DNA from 3 places in the Aeromonas rivuli genome. Region 1 is predicted to be linked to each of the others. Evidence: riboswitches for the same ligand, from Rfam matches in the RefSeq annotation. Region 1 holds a riboswitch; each other region holds the start of a gene.
The links. A riboswitch is a leader RNA that binds a small molecule or an ion and turns the genes downstream of it on or off. The one in region 1 is predicted to bind cyclic di-GMP.

Region 1 (4,171 bases):
ATAATGGTACGCGCCAGCTCCCCTTCCAGGGCGTGACGATAACGCGCCCCTTCCATGAATTCGCTGGTGCCAAGACCCGTGACCGCATCCAGCCCTTCCAGGCCAGAGGGCATGGCGGCACGGACCCCACGCGCAGCTAGCGCCATACGAATGTGAGCCAGTTGACCCTCTGGCACCAGTACCTGCCCGGAGCTTTTCTCAAGCTGGAAGGGGATCTGCTCTTTCTCCAGCATCTCCATGATATTGGCGGTGTCGTACAACTCCTGCTTGCCGTACAGGGGCACGTAGTTCTTGCTGGAGGTCCAGAGGATGACCACTATGGTCCCCGCCACGGTGGCGGCCAACAGGGCTATGGTCAGGATGGATTTATTGTCGCGAGAGAGGCTGCGCCAGTTCTTCAGCCACGCCTGTATGCGCTGCTGCATGCTGACGGCCTCCCGTGGCGAGCCGCTTACCAATTCAGTCATCAGTAACCTCAGAGCGGCATGCGCATGATGTCATCGAAACCCGTCATCAGCTTGTTGCGCACCTGCATCAGGGCGGAAAAGCTAAGACCGGCTTTCTGACTGGCCACCATGGCCCCGACCAGATCATCGCTCTGGCCCGCATCGACCGCCGTCATCAGACGGGAAGAGATGTTTTGTTGTTCGTTGACCCGATTGACCACGTCTCGCATGGCATTGCCGAAGGAGACTTCCTGACCGCCCTGGAGCTCGATGTGAGGCTCCTGGCTCGCCACCCGCTTCAGCTCCTGCATCTGCTGCAACAGAGTGGTCTGTGACGACATCATTTCAATCTTCACTGGGTTATCCCTCAATTTTGAATCTGGAGTTCAATGTCTATGCCCTGCTCACGCATCGCCGCCAGCTTGTAGCGCAATGCCCGGGTCGTCATGCCCAGGGCCTCGGCCGTGCGGGTTCGATGGCCGCTACAGCGGCGCAGGGTCTCTAATACGAACTGAAACTCGGCATGGCGGCGGGTCTCCATCAGCCCTTCAGGGGCCAATAAAGGCTCGACCAAACCGGGTTCTGCGGCCCCCGGCTCACGGGGCAGCATCAAATCGATCGCTTGAATATGCAATCCTCGCGCCATGATGAGCGAACGCTGAATGACATTGTCGAGCTCGCGCACATTGCCAGGCCAGGGATAAGCAAGCATCTGCTTGCGTGCCAGCTCGCTCAACCAATGACCCTGTCTGGGTGCATAGCGGGCGATGAAATATTCAGCCAGCGGCAGAATATCTCCCGGCCGTTCACGCAACGCAGGCCAGCTCATGGGCAGCACATCGAGGCGGTAGAAGAGATCCTCGCGAAACAGCCCTGCGGCCACCAGGGTCCGCAGATCCTTGTTGCTGGCCGCGATGATGCGTACATCCAGGTTGATCAGTTGATGGCTCCCCAGTCGCTCGACCTGGCGCTCCTGCAACACCCGCAGCAGCTTGGCTTGCAGTGCCAGGGGCAGTTCGGAGATTTCGTCCAGCAACAGGGTCCCCCCCTGCGCCTGCTCGAACTTGCCAGGCTGGGCCGACACCGCCCCGGTGAAGGCCCCCTTGGCATGGCCAAACAGGATGGACTCGATCATCGACTCGGGGATGGCGGCGCAGTTGATGGCGACAAAGGGGCCATCACAGCGGTTGGACATCTCATGGATGTACCGTGCCAGACGCTCCTTGCCGGTCCCGGATTCACCACCGATGAGAATAGTGGCCGAGGTCTTGGCGGCCCGGCGGGCCAGCTGCAATACCTGACGACTGGCACTCGACTCAGCAATCAGATCCGGGATCGGCTGGCGCAGGCGCAAGGCTCCCCGGATCGCATCCAGCATCTGCTGTCGCCCGAAGGGTTTGATGATGTAATCGATGGCGCCGGCCCCCATGGCCTCGGCCGCCAGATGCCCCTGATGCTCATTGACCAGGATGACACTGTCGGTGTCGGTCAATTTGCCCAGAAAGCCCTTGAGGTTGTCGATGGGCGTGCTCACGTCCAGCAACAGCAGATCGACCCTGTCATTGGCAAGGCTGGCGCATGCCTGCCTTGCCGAGTCGACGATAGATACCCGATATCCCGAACTCTCCAGCATGATCAGTATCTCTTCCCCGGCAGAAGAGTCTGGCTGCAGCAATAACAGATGAGGGAGCCCCCCAAGGCCTGGCGGCGTCGGGGTACATTTCAGAGAAACATCCGAAAGCATATGAACCTGAACCTGTGATTGTATTGTCGTCAATCAACAGAACTGAAATGTCAAAACCGAGGAAAGAGGTGGCCGCCGCCATGCATCTGCGTGCATGTCGGTTTGCTATAGGCGTCATTCGTGACGGTACCTATCCCTGGTAACCCCGCTATCATTGGCATTCCCGCCATTAGACCGGAGGCTTTGCGTCCTGACTTTTCAGTTCAGTTTGCCTTTTTCATGCGATATGCCCTTATGCAAAAGGACAGCCAGACAGCGGTTGTCGCAGCCTGGCAGCACGTATCAAATTATTATATTTATCAGTATGTTTTGGCGGCAAGCGTCAAAACACGGCGCATCATAACAAGTTGAGAAGACAGTTCAAGCACAGATGCGGAATAAGATTTTCCTATCTGACTGAGATCAAGGGCAATTCTCTTCACCCCAGGGTACCGACCACTTCCACCCTCAGCTCCTCCGGGATCTCGTTGTAAGAGAGTACCTTGAGCCCCTTGGCGAAGGAGGTGGCATAACGGGATAGCAAAGGTCTCAGTTGGGGCATCACCACCAATACTGGGGCATGGCCCTGCTGCTGGAGCTGCTCCTTGACAAGGGGCATGTTTTGTTGCAGCTGAGCCAGCAATTGGGGGTCAACCGGGAAACTGTCCAGCGCCACCTTGCCCTGTTGCTGAGCCTGATTCATGGCCGCCAGCAGTGTCTGCTCCAGCCGCTCATCCAGCGTAAAGGTGGCCAGCAGCTCACGCTGTCCTATCACCTGACGCACTATCTGGCGCTTGAGGGCGCAGCGCACGTCCGCCGCCAGCAGCACGGGATCCTTGGTCAGCTCGCTCGCGTCGAGCAAGGTGGTCGCTATGGTACGGATGTCGGTCAGGCTCACCTGCTCCTTGAGCAGTTGCCGGAACACCCGAAGCTGCTGCATCTGGGTCAAGGCGAGGTTGAGCTCCTCCGCCAGACGAGGAGACAGGGTCGCCAAGTACTGACCCAGCTTGCCGACTTCATCGTGGCCGAACAGGGTGTCGAGCTGTTCACGCAGCAGCTTGCTGGCATGGGTCGCTATCACGGTCGCCGAGTCCACCACCGAGTAACCCAGATTGAGTGCCTTGGCCTTGTGGTCCGGAGCTATCCAGACCGCGTTCATGCCGTAGGCGGGATCCTGGGTCAGCTCGCCGTCCAGGGCACCGTAGGTCTCGCCACTGCTGATGGCCATCAGCCGCTGGCAATCCACCTGCCCGCTCGCCATGGGCACGGAGGAGAGCCGGACTCGGTATTGATCGGGTTGCAGCTGCAGGTTGTCGCGCACCCTGATCTCGGGCAGCAAGAAACCATACTGCTCGGAGAGGGTCTTTCTGATGCCCCGCACCCGCACCAGCAGCTCGGCGCCCTTGTCCGCCTCGGCCAGGGGAACCAGCTTGTAACCAAGCTCGATGGCGATGGGATCGACATAGGGCAGATCCTGCCACTCCAACCCCTGATGTTCAGGCAACACCAACTGCTGACTCAGTTGCTCGGCGGCATCGAGCGCCGGATCCTGCTGCTGTCGCAGGCTCACCCGCCAGCCGGTCCAGGCCAGGACGGCGGCAAAACTGACGAAGGCCAGCATGGGCATGCCGGGCACAAGACCCAGGATCAGCATGATGGCGGCAGCCGTGTAGATGACCCTGGGCGACGCCAATAGCTGCTGGCCCACCTGATCGGACATCTCCCCCTCATCACTGACCCGGGTCACTATGATGGCGGCTGCGGTAGACATCAGCAGGGAGGGGATCTGGGCAACCAGACCGTCCCCTATGGTGAGCAGGGCATAGCGCTGGAAGGCCTCAGCCACCGGCAGGGCATGCTGAAAGATACCGATGGCGAGACCGCCAACCAGGTTGATGATGAGCACCAGCAGCCCGGCGATGGCATCCCCACGCACGAACTTGGAGGCACCATCCATGGCCCCGTAGAAGTCGGCCTCGCGGGAGATCTCTTCCCGGCGGGC
Region 2 (4,171 bases), 1.0 Mb from region 1:
AGGCGTTCCGTGAGCGCTTCCCCGAGGTGCAGCTGGAGCTGCGTCAGGGGGGGCCGGAGGAGATAGTGCGGCTGTTGCAAACCGGTGAAGTGGATATCGGCATCAGCAGCGAGCAGCTCGATCGCAGCGAAGGGGTGGTGGCTTTTCCTTACTACCGCTGGCATCACAACATAGTGGTACCAAGGGGGCACCCCCTCAGCGAGGAGACAGAGCTGAGTCTGGGGGCCCTGGCCCAGTGGCCCATCATCACCTATCAGGCGGGTTTGACCGGACGGGCCAGGGTCGATGAGGCCTTTGCCGCTGCGGGGATCTCGCCCCAGATCCTGTTGACCGCCCAGGATTCGGATGTCATCAAGACCTATGTGGAGTTGGAGATGGGGGTGGGCATCCTGGCGGACATGGCGTTCGATCCTCAGCGCGATCTGGGGCTCCACCAGCTCGACGGCAGCCGGTTGTTCGCCCCTCACACCGCCTGGATTGGCCTCAAGCAGGGGCAGTTCCAACACAACTTCGCCTGGCAGTTTATCCAGCTCTGCAACCCCGAGCTGGCGCTGGCCGACATCCAGGCCCGGGCGCTCCATGGTGAGCCGCTCATCGATTATCAGATCTGAGCGCTCAGGTTATCGGTGGCGCCAGTCACCTCATGAAGAAGGGGAGCCATGGCTCCCCTTCTTCATGCTCGTATCAGGCCATCACTGCACCAACAACCAGGCCTCCTGCCAATGGCTGCCTACCCCAGGCTCATAGTGAGTGGCGTTGCTGCTCCACTGGCTGCACCAACCTTCGGCGGGGAAGGGTTTGCATTGGTAAATCTTGCCATCTTTGGGCTGCAGCACCTTGACCCCACCCTTGTAAGAGGAGAGAGAGGCCGGGAAAACATACTGGTAGTCGCCACTGACAGGATCCTGAAGCATCAGATCATGGGTCTGTTGCAACAGGGCGCCGCCCCCTTTGGGGGTGCCTGCGAGCACCAGCTGGTGATGACCGGCGCTGAGACCGGTCAGGGCCAGGCTCAGGCTCTGGCTGGCGTCCTTGATATCGGTCTTGACCTGACCCTTGGCGGCGCCGCCATGGTCATAGAGGGTGGCCGTTACACTCAAGTCCCCCTGCACTGCCAGGGTGAAGTCGAGCTTGAGGTTGCCGCCATCGAGCGGGTAGCTATCGGCGAGACCACTCACCACCAGGCTGTCGGCCACGGGGGCAGGTTGCTGCTCAAGCTGGATCTCGACCCGGGCCAGGCCACTGCCTGCCTTCAGGTAGACGGGGTTCTGGCCATAGACGGGGTTGAAGTTGTCACCGCTACCCGGTTGGCCGGCACGGATCTCGCTCTGCTCGGCGTTTATCTTGCTGGCCAGCGCCTGGGCCCAGTTATTTTTGAGCCCCTGCTCGTCACTGGCGACGGTGAGCACCGTCTGCAACTCGGGGCGCTCGCCGTTGGCATCGAACACCCGGGTCATGGCTCTGTCTCCGGCCTTGAGATCCACCGAGGGGTAGATGGTACCGCTCTGGCTCCAGGCCAGCGGCGGCAGCTCGCCATCCTGGAAGCGGGCATCGATCAGGTTGTAGAAGCTGTTGGGGGTATCCCCCACCTCCCAGACCCCCAAGATCAGCTGATAGCCGGTGCGAGCTGGCAGGGTACAGCTGTGGGTCATCTGCTTGGGGGGTTGTACCATGCCGCCGTCGATGACACAGAAGGGGGTCAGATCGAAGCTACTGCGGCTGATGGGCTGATTGGGATCCCAATCTTGCCTGGTGAGGTAGTAGCGCCAGTTGCGGGTGACGTGGTTGGCGGTAAAGGTCCAGCTGATATCGATGGCACCGGCGCTCACTGTGCGCTTGGTCCAGCGATCGCTGGTCTGGGCATTCAACTCGGCGAACTGGGCATGGCCAGCCGAGGCTATATCGCCATCGGCGGGCCCGCCGTTCGGGAAGCCGGACGGCGCTTCCAGGCTCTGGGGTTCCCACTGGATGGCGCCGCAGCCTATGTTGCCCCCGTTCTTGCAAAGGGTGTTGCGGGCTTCCGGGCTGCTGATGTAGCCGTGGGCAAGGGCGCCACCACTGGCCAACAGGGCGGTGATGACGGCAAGACGATGAAGTGGTTGATTCACTGCCATAGATTCCTTGTGTTGAGTCTGTCTGGGCAGTCAGCTTGGCGGGGAGCCCCCGAACACCTGCTGCAACCCCGCTATCCCGTGCTTGAGCCCGGGACCGGAGGCTTTGCGTCCTGGCCTTTCGACCGGTTTGCCAACTGACTGTGTCTGGGTGTCGGTTTCACTCGACAACTTATCATGGCTAATTTTGAACAAAAAATTAACATTAATTTCAAAAAAGGGACTGAACTGAGCTGCCAGCCACCTTTTTGCGACAACGGGTGGCTTGCCAGCGGCAGAAGAGTTGCTGGCCAGAGCCGCGCATGGTGTGACATCACAGTCACTGTTCAGAGGTGATGGTGGGCGCTGACAGAGGGGTTGGCTTCTGCTAGCGTGGAGCTGCGCATCCCAGCGCACATAGCAACGGGGTCAACCTGGATTGGCCCTATAACAACAAGAGGGAACTTATGAATTCCATTGCCAGGAATTACTTCAACCGGTTGAATCAGGACTATCTGGCGCTGCACAGGCGCAAGGAGGATCTGTTCTGGTCGACTTATATGGGCACCAGCGATGATCAGGCGGGCTTCACCGCAGCCGAGCAGGCCTACAAGGGGTTCTGTGCCAATCCGGCCCGGTTGCCCGAGCTCAGGGAGATGCTGGGCCAGGCCGAGGAGACGAGTCTCAAGCGCGGCTTGTCGGGGTGGCTCGCCTTCTTCGAGTGCAACGTCATCGAGGATCCGGCCGCCGCTGCCCTGATGGACGAGCTGGTGGCCGCGGAGGCCGCGCTCTTTGCCCGTCGCAAGGAGCTCAAACTCGAGCTGCTGGATGAGCAGGGCCGGACAGTTCCCGGCAGCTTGCCCGCCGCCAGCGCCTCCCTGGTCGCGAGCCCGATCGAGGCGGTGCGAGCCAGCGCCGTGGCACTCTTCCATACCCTGGAGCAGTGGGCCCTGGACTCGGGCTTCCTGGAGATCGTTCAATTGCGCAATCGCTTTGCCCGCACCATGGGTTATCGCGACTATTTCGAATACAAGGTGCGCAAGAACGAGCAGATGAGCCCAGAGCAGCTGTTCGTCATCCTGGATGACTTCATCGCCCGCACCGAGGCGCGTACCCGCCAGAGCCTGGTCGAGCTTGAACAGGCCAAGGGGGAGGCCGCGCTGCTGCCCCATAATCTGCGCTTCTCGGTCAGTGGTGACGTGACCCGTCAGCTCGATCCCTATGTGCCCTTCTCCCGCGCCTTGCAAGACTGGGTGCAGAGCTTCCGCCGTCTCGGCATTCAATACCGAGATGCGGTGCTGACCCTGGATCTGCTGGACAGACCCGGCAAGTACGAGAATGGTTTTTGCCATGGTCCGGTGCCGAGCTTCTGGCAGGAGGGGCAGTGGGTGCCCGCCGTGGTCAACTTCACCAGCCTGGCCAACCCGGGTCAGGTCGGCAGCGGCTGGAGCGGGCTCAACACTCTGTTCCACGAAGGTGGCCATGCGGCTCATTTTGCCAACGTGACCGGCAATGCCCCCTGCTTCTCCCAGGAGTTCCCGCCCACTTCCATGGCGTATGCCGAGACTCAGTCCATGTTCTGCGACAGCCTGCTCGAGGATGCGGACTGGCTGAAACGCTATGCCAAGGATGAGCAAGGCCGTGCCATCCCGGATGCGCTGATTGAGGAGATGATTGCGGCGCGCCAGCCGTTTCGGGCCTTCAACGAGCGCCAGATAGCCCTGGTCGCCTATTTCGAGCGGGATTTCTATGCCATGAAGGATGACGCGCGCAGCCCGGAGGCCGTGTTGACCCTGGCTCGCCAATGGGAGCGGCAGATCCTGGGGGTCGAGAGTCCCCGTCCCTTGCTCGCCATTCCCCATCTGCTCAATCAGGAGTCAGCCTGTGCCTATCATGGTTATCTGCTGGCGCTGATGGCGGTGGAGCAGACCCGCAGTTATTTCCTCAAACGCGACGGTTATCTGACCGACAATCCGCGTATAGGCCCGGATCTCGCCGCTCACTACTGGGGGCCGGGCAATGGCATGAGCCATGATCAGACCTTGCAGAGCCTGACCGGCGAGGGCTTTAGCGCCAGACCC
Region 3 (4,171 bases), 580 kb from region 1:
CGACTGGCCCGCATTTCGTGAATTGAGCCTGGGGGCCTGGTGCCTCTTTCTCAGCCTGGTGCTCAACCTGCTCGGCTACGTGGCGGGCTCCCTGCTGACCCGGGCTGCGGTGAGCGAGCGGTTGCAGGCGGCGAACTTCGTCGGCCAGCCCAGCCGGGATACCGCGGCCCTTTATCAGGCCAAGGTGAGCGTCAAGGAGCTGGAGATGCTGGCGGCCCGCTTCGTCGGCCCGAGCCGGGTCAAGCGATCCTTCGGTCGCTTCGCCGGTGAATCCGGTGGCACCCTGGCGCCGCACATGCAGGCCAGCGCAGCGCTGATTGCGCACACGGAGCGGCTGCTGGCCGGGGTGTTTGGCACCTCGTCGGCGCGGCTGGTGCTCGCCTCTGCCCTGCAGGGGCGCAATATGCAGCTCGAGGAGATAGCCACCATAGTGGACGAGGCCTCGGACGTGCTGCGCTTCAACCGTGGTCTGTTGCAGGGGGCGATCGAACACATAGGGCTGGGTATTTCGGTGGTGGACAGGGAGCTGCGGCTGGTTGCCTGGAACCAGCGTTACATCGAGCTGTTCCAGTATCCGGCGGGGCTTATCCAGGTGGGGCGCCCCATCGAGGAGATTATCCGCCATAACGCCGTCAAGGGGTTGTGCGGCCAGGGAGAGGTTGAGGCCCATGTGGCACGGCGGGTCGGATTCATGAAGCGCGGCAGTGCCCATCTCTCTTCCCGGGAGCGCCCGGATGGCCGGGTCATCGAGCTGCAAGGCAACCCCATGCCCGGTGGCGGCTTCGTCATGACCTTCGCCGACATCACCCCCTTTCGCGATGCCGAGCGCGTGCTGCGTGAGGCCAATGAACATCTGGAGGCGCGGGTTGCCGAGCGTACCCGCGAGCTCTCGGCCCTCAACAGCCAGCTGCGCACCGTCAACGAGCAGGTGGAGCGGGCCAACCACTCCAAGAGCCGCTTCCTGGCGGCGGTGAGCCATGATCTGACCCAGCCGCTCAATGCCGCCAAGCTGTTTACCTCCTCCTTGATAGAGACCTTGCCCGATGAGGGGGAGCCCGCCCGGCTCGCCCGTCATATCGATGATGCCCTGGGGGCAACCGAGGATCTCATCACCGACTTGCTCGATATCTCCCGGTTGGAGGCGGGCAAGTTCAAGGCCAGGAAACTCGACTTTGCCCTGGCGGATGTCTTTGACAACCTCAAGGCCGAGTTTGGGGTGCTGGCCCAGGCAGGAGAGATAGAGTTTGCCGTGGTCGATACCAGGCTGGCGGTACACAGCGACGTGCGCTTGTTGCGGCGTGTGCTGCAAAACTTCCTCACCAATGCGTTTCGTTACAACCCCGGTGGCCGGGTATTGCTCGGTTGTCGCCGTCAGGGCCAGCGGTTGCGGATCGAGGTGTGGGACACCGGACCCGGCATCCCCCAGGACAAGCAAGAGGCCATCTTCGAAGAGTTCCAGCGTCTGGATCACTCCCGCACCACCCGCGAGCAGGGATTGGGGCTGGGCTTGGCCATCGCGCGCGGTATCTCGCAGGTGTTGGGGCACCAACTGACGCTGCGCAGTTGGCCAGGGGCAGGCTCGGTGTTTGCCATCAGCCTCAATCTGGCCAGCCGTCCTCTGGTGGAGCGGGCTCTCCAGAGCCCAGAGCCGCGGCGGGATAGCCAGCTGGCAGGGGTGCGGGTGCTCTGTCTCGATAATGAACCCGAGATACTGGTGGCCATGGCCTCGCTGCTGGGGCGTTGGGGTTGTGAGGTGCAGTGCGTTCAGGACCTGGCTCAGGCCCTGACGCTGGTGGAGAGCTTCAAACCGGACCTGGTGCTGTCCGATTACCATCTGGACGATGGCAAGACGGGGTTGCAGGCGCTGCATATGCTGCGGCTCGCCCTGGGGACCGGGGTGGGGGGGATCATCATCAGTGCGGATCGAAAAGGCGAACTGCAGGCCCAGATCCGCGAGCATGGTTATGGCTACATCAGCAAACCGGTCAAGCCCCTCAAGCTCAGGGCGCTGATGAACAGCATGAGCGGTGTCTGCAAACTTGATGATGATCACGAATTAACACATTAGTCATCAGCTTGCGGGTAAACAACTTGGCAGAGGTTCTCTGCAAAAAGGGCCATTTATGTCAATGAATGGCCCTTTTTTGTGCTATTTGGCTCCCTGCGACAGGGGCTGACTCGCGTGGGGTGTTTGCCTGCTGGCCAGTTGGGCCTTATATTTCCTTGGCGATTATTTTTATCGCGAATCAAGTTGTGCCAAAGGGCAAACCGGTCGAAAGGCCGGGACGCAAAACTTCCGGTCTAAGGGTCTGTCGTACCTAAGATAGCGGGGTCACCACAGGATTGTGTTTCCAGCCGGACGCCAAGCCAGCCTGGGATGTTGTCTGCTGTACCTGTCTGACATGCGTTGCCTTTTTCGTGACAAAATTATAAACGAATAAGGAAATTCAACATGTTAAGTCCAAAACCCTCCTTGCTGGCCTTAATGGTGGCCGGGCTATTTGCCTCCTCAGCCTATGCGGCCGCCCCGGGCAAACCCACCATCGGCTGGGGCGAAACCAAGTTCGCCATCGTCGAAGTGGATCAGGCTGCGACTGCCTACAACAAGCTGGTGACCGTCCATGCCGATGGGGCGCCGGTCAGCGTGAGCTGGAATCTCTGGTCTGGTGACGTGGGTCAGACCGCCAAGGTGCTGCTCGATGGTGTCGAGGTGTGGCGCGGCCCGTCCGGCGCATCCGGCACTGCCAACTTCAAGGTGACCAAGGGTGGTCGCTACCAGATGCAGATAGAGCTCTGCAACGCCGATGGCTGTACCCGCTCCGATGCCAAAGAGATAGTGGTCGCCGACACCGATGGCAGCCATCTGCTGCCGCTCAATGCACCGCTGCAAGGGAACAACAAGCCTTATACCAACAAGTCCGGCAAAGTGGTTGGTGCCTATTACGTGGAGTGGGGCGTCTATGGTCGCAAGTTCACCGTCGACAAGGTCCCCGCCCAGAATCTGACCCATATCCTCTATGGCTTTACTCCCATCTGTGGCGGCAACGGCATCAATGACAGCCTCAAAGAGATCGAAGGCAGCTTTGAAGCCTTGCAACGGGCCTGCGCCGGTCGTGCCGATTTCAAGGTGGCCATGCATGATCCCTGGGCTGCCATCCAGATGCCCCAGGGCAACCTCAAGGATTTCGATGAGCCATATAAAGGCAACTTCGGTAACTTGATGGCCCTCAAACAGGCCCATCCCGACCTCAAGATACTGCCATCGGTCGGTGGCTGGACCCTCTCCGATCCCTTCTATTTCCTAAGCGATAAAACCAAGCGCGATACCTTCGTCGCCTCGGTCAAAGAGTTCCTGCAGACCTGGAAGTTCTTCGATGGGGTGGATATCGACTGGGAATTCCCGGGTGGTCAGGGCGCGAACCCCAGCCTGGGTGGCCCCAATGACGGTGCCACTTATGTGACCCTGATGAAGGAGCTGCGCACCATGCTCGACGAGCTGGAGGCCAGCACGGGCCGCCAGTACGAGTTGACCTCGGCGATCAGTGCCGGCGGCGACAAGATTGCCAAGGTCGATTATCAGGCGGCCCAGCAGTACATGGACCACATCTTCCTGATGAGTTACGACTTCAACGGCGCCTGGACCAATACCGAGCTGGGTCATCAGACCAACCTGTTTGAAGCCAGCTGGGATGCCAACACCAAGTACACCACCGACAAGGGAGTCAAAGCGCTGCTTGGCCAGGGCGTGACCCCGGGCAAGATAGTGGTCGGTGCGGCCATGTATGGTCGCGGCTGGACCGGGGTGAGTGGCTATCAGGCTGGCAACCCCTTCACCGGCACTGCCACAGGCCCGGTCAAGGGCACCTGGGAAAACGGTGTGGTGGATTATCGCCAGATCGTCAATGACTACATGGGCGCCGGTTGGGAGCAGGGTTATGACGAGGTAGCGGAGGCGCCCTATGTGTTCAAGGCCAGCACCGGGGATCTCATCACCTTTGACAACGATCGCTCGGTCAAGGCCAAGGGGCAGTATGTGCTGGCGAACCAGCTCGGCGGTCTGTTTGCGTGGGAGATCGACTCGGATAATGGTGACATCCTCAACGCCATGCATGAGGGATTGGGCAATGGTAGCGGCACACCGCCAGCCAACAAGCCGCCCATTGCCAACGCG

Region 2: linked by a shared signal. The riboswitch ahead of gbpA (N-acetylglucosamine-binding protein GbpA) and the one ahead of KYK33_RS02295 (sigma-54-dependent transcriptional regulator) in region 1 are both predicted to bind cyclic di-GMP.
Region 3: linked by a shared signal. The riboswitch ahead of KYK33_RS05190 (glycosyl hydrolase family 18 protein) and the one ahead of KYK33_RS02295 (sigma-54-dependent transcriptional regulator) in region 1 are both predicted to bind cyclic di-GMP.

The regions. Positions count from the first base shown of each region.
Region 1 is NZ_CP079742.1:496,743-500,913, reverse strand. Features, by position in the region: gene fliFL (lateral flagellar M-ring protein FliFL) at 1-401, opposite strand, end outside; gene lfiE (lateral flagellar hook-basal body complex protein LfiE) at 476-802, opposite strand; gene KYK33_RS02295 (sigma-54-dependent transcriptional regulator) at 814-2,079, opposite strand; cyclic di-GMP riboswitch class I at 2,326-2,413, opposite strand; gene lfhA (lateral flagellar biosynthesis protein LfhA) at 2,609-4,171, opposite strand, start outside.
Region 2 is NZ_CP079742.1:3,827,201-3,831,371, reverse strand. Features, by position in the region: gene cbl (HTH-type transcriptional regulator Cbl) at 1-611, shown strand, start outside; gene gbpA (N-acetylglucosamine-binding protein GbpA) at 693-2,114, opposite strand; cyclic di-GMP riboswitch class I at 2,173-2,256, opposite strand; gene KYK33_RS17600 (M3 family metallopeptidase) at 2,558-4,171, shown strand, end outside.
Region 3 is NZ_CP079742.1:1,072,260-1,076,430, forward strand. Features, by position in the region: gene KYK33_RS05185 (hybrid sensor histidine kinase/response regulator) at 1-2,068, shown strand, start outside; cyclic di-GMP riboswitch class I at 2,253-2,340, shown strand; gene KYK33_RS05190 (glycosyl hydrolase family 18 protein) at 2,453-4,171, shown strand, end outside.